3 regions of the Serpentinimonas raichei genome follow, and region 1 is predicted to be linked to each of the others. Evidence: predicted binding sites of a transcription regulator. Region 1 holds the regulator's gene; each other region holds the start of a gene.
What was found. The regulator FNR, encoded in region 1, switches genes on or off when oxygen is low (the NO sensors DNR and NnrR bind a similar motif). The targets are predictions, from matches to a motif close to TTGATNNNNATCAA.
Positions count from the first base shown of each region.

Region 1 (2,893 bases):
GTCGTCGCGGTTCAGGGCCAGCCCGCGCACGATCGGCAGCCGCCCTTGGTTGAGGCTATCGTAGTACTCCTCTAGGGTCTTGGCGTTTTGGCTGTAGGTGGCCCCGATGCGGCCGATGGCCGACACCCCGAGGGCGATCAGGTCGCAATCCGGCTGGGTGCTGTAGCCTTGGAAGTTGCGATGCAGCCGCCCTTGGCGCTTGGCCACCGCCAGCGCGTCGTCGGGCAGCGCGAAGTGGTCCATCCCCACATACACATAACCTGCCTGGTTGAATACATCGAGCGAGATCGAGAGCATGGCCAGCTTGTCGGCTGCGGGCGGCAGTTCGGCGGTGACGATGCGCCGCTGCGGCTTGAAGCGCGCCGGCAAGTGCGCGTAGGCGTAGAGCGCGATGCGATCCGGGCGCAGCTCGCGCACGCGCTCCAGCGTGTGGCGGAAAGACTCGGGCGTTTGCTGCGGCAGCCCGTAGATCAGATCGACGTTGACCGACTCGAAACCGATGCGCCGCGCCGCCGCCACCAGCTCGAACACCTGCTCGGCGGGCTGGATGCGGTGCACCGCCTTTTGCACGGTGGGGTCGAAATCCTGCACCCCAAAGCTCAGGCGGTTGAATCCCAGTCGGTGCAAATGCTCCAGCCGCTGCGGCGTGACGGTGCGCGGATCGACCTCGATCGAGTATTCGCCCCCCGGCACCAGCGTGAAGTGTCGCTGCACCATGGCCATCAGGTCGGCCAGTTCCTCGTCGTTCATAAAGGTCGGGGTGCCGCCGCCCAGGTGCATCTGCGACACGGCGTGCCCCTGCCCCAGATGCTGGGCCTGCATTTCGAGCTCGCGCGTGAGGTAACGCAGGTACTCGGCCGACTTGCTGTGGTGCTTGGTGATGACCTTGTTGCAGGCGCAGTAGTAGCACAGCGACTCGCAAAAGGGAATGTGGACATAGATCGACAGCGGCAAGGCCAAGGAGCCGCCAGATCGACGCTGTTGCAGCGCCAAGGCGTAATCCGCCTCGCCAAAAGCCTCGACAAAGCGATCGGCGGTGGGATATGAGGTGTACCGGGGGCCGGGCACATCAAAGCGCCGCAGCAACCCGTCGTCGATCACATGTTTCACAAAATGGCTCTCCTAAGGGTGAACTATGCACCAGCGCGCGCCAAATACCCTTGACATGAGTCAAAGCAGGGGCATTTTTCCGCCTTTTCCAAGCACGCCAGTCCACCGCCTCACTTAGGTTAAGCTCAAGGCTTGTCTAGCTGCGTTTCTATGGATATTCAGAGCCTCAAAGTTGCCTGCTCCAGTTGCAACCTGCGCGAGCTGTGCCTGCCGATGGGCTTGAGCGCGCCCGAGATGGTGCGCCTTGAAGACGTGGTGTCGAACCGACGCCGCGTCAAGCGGGGCGCCGCCCTGTTTACTATCGGCGAACCGTTTACGGCCCTGTATGCGGTGCGCTCGGGCTTTTTCAAGACCTGCGTCACCAGCATCGATGGGCGCGATCAGGTCACCGGTTTTCAGATGATGGGTGAGATCATCGGCATGGACGGTATCGTGCACGACCAACACGCCTGCGACGCGGTGGCGCTCGAAGACGCCGAAGTCTGCGTGCTGCCCTTTGACAAAATCGAGCAGCTCTCGCGCGAGTTCAGCGCCTTGCAGCACCACGTGCACAAGATCATGAGCCGCGAGATTGTGCGCGACCAGAGCGTGATGCTGCTGCTGGGCACCATGCGCGCCGAGGAGCGGCTGGCGGCCTTTTTGCTCAACCTGGTGCAGCGCCTGCACGCGCGCGGTTTCTCGCAATCCGAACTGGTTTTGCGCATGACGCGCGAAGAAATCGGCAGCTACCTGGGCATGAAGCTCGAGACGGTCAGCCGCACCTTCTCGCGCTTCATGGACGACGACATCATCGAAGTCAAGCAGCGCTATGTGTTGATCAAAGACACTCAGGGTTTGGAAGCGCTGGCCAACCCGCATGCGGCCGCTGGCAATGCAAAGGCTGAGAGAAATATTTCAGCCTCCTGAATCCCCTTGTCAGGGGCGCGGCGGCGGCATTTCTGGGCTGGCCGCGTGGTTGCGCGCCTCGCGCGCCGGGCGCAAGCTGGCTTCGTAAATGGCCCGCTGCTCCGGCGTGAGGTGTTGCACCCTCTGCGGATCGATGCGCACCATTGGCACATTTCGATCCAGCACCGGGTCGCGGTCGTTGACTGCAATGCTAACCATGGTCAAAGAAGTGACCACCGAGGTAGCAGGAAGCCCGAAGACCAGCCAGCAGAAGGGTTCGCGGTACCAAGGGCGTTTTGGCTTGGCGGCTGCTGGGAGGGTGGCTTGAGTCATGATAGGGGACAGTGTAGTGAAAAATGCAAGCTGGCACAAGCGATGGGCGATCGCCACACTAGGCCATTCAGCGCGGCACCATGAAGATCGAATCCGTGCCGACGCGCAAGTCTGGGTTGCCCTCGGCCTGCACCTCGATGCGAATCGGATGCGCCCCGGCTGGGCTGCTGCCTGGCGGCAAGCGCAGCGTCAGCGCCATGGCGCGTGCACCAGTGGGCTCTAGGCTGAAGCGGGACTCGGAGTCGATCAGCAAACCGGGCAGACCCTGCACCGAGATGCGGTAGTGCTGCACCTGCTCGGTGGCATTGAGCACACGCAAGCGATACACATTTTCGATGTAACCCTGCCCCACCACGCGCGACATGACGCTGGAATCTCGGGTCACATCGATTTTTAGAGGGGTGCGCAAATACAGGCTGGTGAACAAGGCCAGTGTAATGAGCAGCAAAATGGCGCTGTAGATCAACACCCGCGGCCGCATCACCCGGCGCCACATCTGGGCTGCGCTCCAACCCTGCTCAAGGCCGTTCTGCGTGGTAAAGCGCACCAGACCCTTGGGGTAGCC
Region 1 is NZ_AP014568.1:904,030-906,922, reverse strand. Features, by position in the region: gene hemN (oxygen-independent coproporphyrinogen III oxidase) at 1-1,110, opposite strand, end outside; gene fnr (fumarate/nitrate reduction transcriptional regulator Fnr) at 1,261-2,016, shown strand; gene SRAA_RS04280 (hypothetical protein) at 2,026-2,214, opposite strand; gene ccoG (cytochrome c oxidase accessory protein CcoG) at 2,396-2,893, opposite strand, start outside.

Region 2 (2,893 bases), 840 kb from region 1:
CTGCTGATGTCGGCCATGATCGCGGCCCTGCCTTGGCTGATGTACCAAATGTGGGCCTTCGTGGCACCCGGGCTGTACAGCCATGAAAAGCGTTTTGCCCTGCCGCTGATCTTCATCGGCAGCCTACTGGCCTACATCGGCATCGCTTTCGTGCAGTTTTTCGTGCTCGATCAGATGTTCTTTTTCATCCAGGGCTTCACCCCGGACAGTGTGGCCGCCACGCCCGACATCGCCTCCTACGTGCAGGCGATCTTGTCGCTCTACTTGGCCTTTGGGCTGGCTTTTCAGGTGCCGGTGGTGGTGATGCTGCTGGTGCGCTTCAAGTTGGCGACGATCCAGCAGTTGAAGGATTTTCGCGGCTACTTCATCGTGCTGGCCTTCGTCATCGCCGCCATCGTCACGCCGCCGGACGTGATCTCGCAACTGGCGCTGGCCATTCCGATGTGCTTGCTGTACCAAGTGGGCATCTGGGGCTCGCGCTGGTTTAACAAGTTCAGCCGCACCCCCGAGGAACCCGAAGCCGCCGACAAAACCTGACCGGCGCCCTGAACGCCACGGGCGCCGCTGCCCGCGTTCAGCGCCCGTTGGCCCCGGCTGTCGGCGGCGGAGGAGGGCGCCGCCCCGGCGTGACTTGCAGCGTGAACCGCTCGCCTTGGCGCTCGATTTGCATCTGCGTGGCCTGCCCCGGCGGCAAAGCCGCCACCGTCGCCAGCAAGGTCGCCACATCGGCTACCGGCTGCCCAGCCACGCTCACCACCACATCGCCCGGCCGTATCCCGGCCTGTGCCGCCGGGGCGTTGCGCAGCACCCCGATGATGATCACGCCACGATCGCGCCGCAGGCCAAAATGCTGCGCCAGTTCGGGCGTGAGCGCTTGCGGCTCGACCCCGATCCAGCCGCGCGTCACGGCGCCATCGCGCACGATCGCCTCCAGCACCTGGCGCGCCGTGGAAGTGGGAATGGCAAAACCGATGCCCATGAAGCCACCCGAGCGCGTAAAGATGGCGGTGTTGATGCCGATCAAATGCCCTTGCACATCCACCAGCGCGCCACCCGAGTTGCCGGGGTTGATGGCGGCGTCGGTCTGGATGAAGTTCTCGAAAATGTTGATGCCCAGTTGCGTGCGCCCCAGGGCGCTGACGATGCCCCCGGTGACGGTCTGGCCGACGCCGAAGGGGTTGCCGATGGCCAGCACCGCATCGCCCACGCGCAGCGCATCGGAGTCGCCCAGCACCGCCACCGGCAGATGGGGCAGATCGATTTGCAGCACCGCCAGGTCGGTGTCCGGGTCGGTTCCCACCACCCGCGCCAGCGCTTGGCGGCCGTCGCTGAGTTGAACCTCGATTTCCTCGGCGCCCTCGATCACGTGGTGGTTGGTCAGCACGTGGCCGGCGCTGCTGATGATCACCCCGGAGCCGAGCCCGGTTTGTGGCGTGCGCGGAACCTGGTCGCCAAAGCGAAACCACGGGTCGTTGGCATGCGGGTGCTCCCGCGGGGCTTGGCGCGCGCTGATGCTCACCACCGCCGGGGCAGCCGCCTGCGCGGCCATGCTCAAGCTGGCAGCGGCCACTGCCTCGCTGCGTGCGGCAGCGGGGGCCTCGATCAGCGGCACGGTGCGAATCAGCACCGGGCGCTGCAGCCACTGCGGCTGCAAGGTGGCCACCACGAACCATGCCGCCAGCAGCACCGTCACGGTCTGAGAGAACAGCAGCCAGTAGCGCTTCATGGTTGTGCGCCGCCCGATGCGCAGGCCATTTGACCTGCGTCAAAATGCTTGCCACAAAACTGGTGTTTAATGCGACACACAGATAATATACACACGATTGGAGAGGTCATGGACGCTTGGATTGAATTGTTTTCCACCACCTACGGTGTGCTGAGCATCGTCACGATCCTCAGCGTGATCGTCTTAATGGCTTGGTTCTTGCGTTATTTTCTCACCAAGATAGACGAGTCGGATCGCGAAGAAAAACAGCGCCAAAAGCTGGGTCAGAAACAAAGTCCCCAAGGTCGCCCCTCGGGCCAAGCCTGAGTCCGCTTGAGCCCGTTGCTGCGGTTCATTGCCGCGCTGCGGGGAGTGCGACAATCGGACACGTTTAGTGTCCGGTGAGTCTGCGCCATGCCAACTTCTATTGCCGCATCCCCTGCATCCCCCCCCGCTTCGCCAGCGGTCGAAACCCGCGTGCTGCTGCGCCACCTCGATGCCACGCTGCAACCCGAGCGCTTCAAAGACTACGGCCCCAACGGCCTCCAGGTCGAGGGTCGGGCGCGGGTGCGGCATCTGGTCAGCGGTGTCACCGCCAGCCGCGAGTTGATCGAGCGCGCCATCGAGGCCGGGGCCGATGCCATTTTGGTGCATCACGGCCTGTTCTGGCGCGGCCAGAGCGCCTGCGTCACCGGCTGGATGAAGCAGCGCCTGGCGCTGTTGCTGGCGCACGACGTGAATCTGCTGGCCTACCACCTGCCGCTCGATGCCCACCCCAGCCTAGGCAACAACGCCCAATTGGCGCAGCGCTTGGGCTTTACCCCATTGGCCGATGGCTGGGGCCGTTTTGGCGAGCAAGATTTGGGTTTCGTGGGCCACACCGATTGCCCCGACGCCCGCACGCTGGCGATGCATGTGCAACAGCGCTTGGGGCGTGCGGTGACGCTCATCGACGCCCCCGAGCGGCCCTTGCGGCGCATAGGCTGGTGCAGCGGCGGCGCGCAAGATTATTTCGAGGCCGCCATCGCCGCTGGGGTCGATGCCTTCATCACCGGTGAACTCTCGGAGCCCCAAACCCATCTGGCGCGCGAATGCGGCGTGGCCTACTTGGCCTGTGGCCACCACGCCACCGAGCGCTACGGCGCGCCCGCACTGGGGGCGGCGGTGGCGGCCGAGTTGGGCCTGACG
Region 2 is NZ_AP014568.1:1,742,037-1,744,929, reverse strand. Features, by position in the region: gene tatC (twin-arginine translocase subunit TatC) at 1-537, shown strand, start outside; gene SRAA_RS08150 (S1C family serine protease) at 575-1,726, opposite strand; gene SRAA_RS08145 (DUF3149 domain-containing protein) at 1,835-2,032, shown strand; gene SRAA_RS08140 (Nif3-like dinuclear metal center hexameric protein) at 2,120-2,893, shown strand, end outside.
Region 2: the regulator FNR is predicted to act here: its motif matches at 1,756-1,769, upstream of SRAA_RS08145 (DUF3149 domain-containing protein).

Region 3 (2,893 bases), 940 kb from region 1:
GATGGCCTGAGCTGGGAGCAAGGCGGGCGGGGCGGCTTTTCACGCGCTTATTTGCACCACCTGGAGCGCTGCGGCGAAATGCTGGCCCCGATGCTGGCCAGCATCCACAACCTGCACTATTACCTCAACTTGATGCGCGAGGTGCGCGCGGCGCTGGAGGGCGGCGTTTTTGCGGCTTGGCGCTTGCGCTTTGCGGCGGATCGCTCGCGCGGGGTGTAGCGTCGGCAGCGGCCTCGGCTTTGGCCGCCGCCGCTTGCGCGCTGGCCATGGCTTCGGTGCCGGCTTGCACGCTGTGCGCCATCTGCTCGGCGGCGCGGCTGGCGTGCTCGGACATGTCGCGCAGCGCCCCGTTGGCGATGGTCTGAAACTGCTCGGTCAGGGCGCTCCACCACTGCATGGGATCGACGGCGGGGGGCGCGGCATCGCTCGACCCCGGCGCTTGGGCTGCGGCGGCAGGGGCTTCGGGTGCAGACGGCTTGACCGTGAACGCATCGGCCATTTCCTGCATGCTCACATTCATGCTTTTGAGCGTGAGCAGCGTCATTTTTTGCAACTCCAGCGCCTGGATGGTGGCCGCCAGCGCCTTGGTGTTCTGGTCGAGCCAGAAATGCACCGTGCGCAAGTCTTGGATGCGCTTATCCAACTCCTCGGGGTCGAACACCGGGGCAATCCAGTGGCTCATGGGGGGCAGGCCCGGCACGGCGCTGGCTGCGCTGCCCAAACCAGCGGCACTGGCGGCACTTTGGCGGCCCAGATTGCTCAAAAACTCAAAGCCCGGTAAGGTGCGGGCAAATTCAAAGGCTTCGGGTTGTGTCATGCGGTGCTCCTCGTGGTGGCCAGCCTGCAGCATGCCACAGCTTGGCGCCTTCGTGTGCATCCTGGCCCATCTGGCGCCAGAGATTGACCGGGATCAAAGCCGTTGTGCTGCGTTTTGCCTCACAATGAAATCCATCAAGCAGGAGACCGAACCATGAGCCAGAACATTTCCGACACCTTCGCGCTTCAGTTGCAACACATGCGCACCGAGTTGATTGCGCAACTGCGCGTCCAGCGTGGCGGCAAGATCGGCCGTGCCGAAGCGGCGCCAGACCGGCACGACGTGCAAAGCGGCGACCGGGCGCAAAACGAGGCCGAACGCGATCTGGCCATGTCGATCGACGCGCGCGAGACCGATGCCCTCACCGCCATCGACGCAGCCCTCAAGCGCATCGCGGCCGGTAGCTACGGCCTGTGCACGGCCTGCGGGGTCGATATTCCGACGGCTCGCCTGCACGCCAACCCGACCGCAGAGCGCTGCGTGGTTTGCCAAGGCCAGTTTGAGCAGGCCCGTGGCGAGACCCACCCTTCGATGTAAGCGCCGTGCACACCGACCCCACCCAACGCCCGACTGGCCAGCCCACCCGGCGCCAGTGCCTGCTGGCGGCGTTGGCTTTGGGCGCTGCGTGGAGCGGCATGGCGCACGGCAACCCAACCGCCCCTTCAGGCCATCGCGGGGCCTACGCTTGGCCTGAACGTTTGGCGCTCGACTACGAAGTGGGTGCGCGCATCAGTGGCATGCCGGTGCGCGCCAGTGGCCAACTGCAGTGGCTCATGCGCAGCGGCCAGTACGAGGCCAGCTTGCAGATGCGCTTGCCCTTGGTGGGAGGGCGCACCCAGCGTTCGCGCGGTCGGCTGCTGCCCGATGGCTTGCAGCCGACCGAGTTCAGCGACCAAACCCGGCGCACACGCCGTTTCGATCTCGATTGGGCGGCGCTGCGCTATCGGCACCAGCGCGACTCCGAGGCCGAGCGCGTCGGCCCCTTGCAAACCGGCACCCAAGACCGGGTCAGTTTGTTTTTCGAGCTCGCGCGCCGGCTGCAACGCCAGACACCGGTACTGGACACGGTGTGGAGCGTGCCCGTGCTGGGCCCCTCCGGGGTGCAGCCTTGGACGCTGCGCCTGCGCGCGCTGGAACAAATCGAAACCCCTGCCGGCCCCCTGTCGGCTTGGCGGCTGGAACGTCACGACACGCAGCCCGACGACACCCGCCTGAGCCTGTGGCTGGCCGAAGCGGTGCATTACCTGCCGGTGCGCATCTTGTTGCAAGAGCCGGACGGCGATTGGGCCGACCAGCGCCTGCTTCGACTGCCCACGGCTTGAACCAACGCGCTGAGGCCCCATCTAATTTGCAAGGAGGCTTCTGACACGGCCGCAACCCGCGGACTTGCAGGGTTTCCCGATTCGGCGCACAGTACATCTATGCAAACCCTCTACGACTCCGACACCTTTGTGGTGGTCCACATTTTGGCGCATGCCGATGCGGTGCGGCCGCAGGTGCTCGCGCCAGCGGATCCGGATGGGCAAACAGCAGGGGCTGTCCATGCCCCCACCGCGCACCAGATGCCGCGCCACGGCTTTGAGATCGTCGACAAGCGCTCCGGCAAGGAAGTCTACCTTGACGGCTCATGGGCCGAGTTGTTCCAGCAGCAGATTCACACGTGGCAGCGCGACGCCCCCACGCAAGAGGAAGTGGAAGACACCTTGGAAGGGTACGCCACCTTGGCCCAAACACCCGTCGCGGTGCACTGAGGCTTGGCCTTAGCGCCGCCGACCACCCCCGAGCAAGCCGCCCAGCACCCCGCGCACCAGTTGCCGCCCCACCGAACTGGCTGCGGCGCGCAACGCCGTTTGCGCCACGGTTTGCAGCAGCCCGGGGCTTTGGCGGGCTGCAGCGCCCGGAGCGGCTCGGTTGGCTGCCCCCACCACAGCACCGGTTGCCGCCGTCTGCGCGTGCTGGCGCAGCAGCTCGTAGGCGCTCTCGCGGTCCAGCACCTTTTCATAAACCCCTGCCACCAGGGAGTTTTGCCGCAAGGCCAGGCGCTGCGCCGGCGTGATCGGGCCGAGCTGGCTGCCC
Region 3 is NZ_AP014568.1:2,539,023-2,541,915, reverse strand. Features, by position in the region: gene tgt (tRNA guanosine(34) transglycosylase Tgt) at 1-219, shown strand, start outside; gene SRAA_RS11805 (PhaM family polyhydroxyalkanoate granule multifunctional regulatory protein) at 125-817, opposite strand; gene SRAA_RS11800 (TraR/DksA family transcriptional regulator) at 971-1,354, shown strand; gene SRAA_RS11795 (DUF3108 domain-containing protein) at 1,360-2,139, shown strand; gene SRAA_RS11790 (BTH_I0359 family protein) at 2,239-2,568, shown strand; gene SRAA_RS11785 (helicase HerA-like domain-containing protein) at 2,578-2,893, opposite strand, start outside.
Region 3: the regulator FNR is predicted to act here: its motif matches at 901-914, upstream of SRAA_RS11800 (TraR/DksA family transcriptional regulator).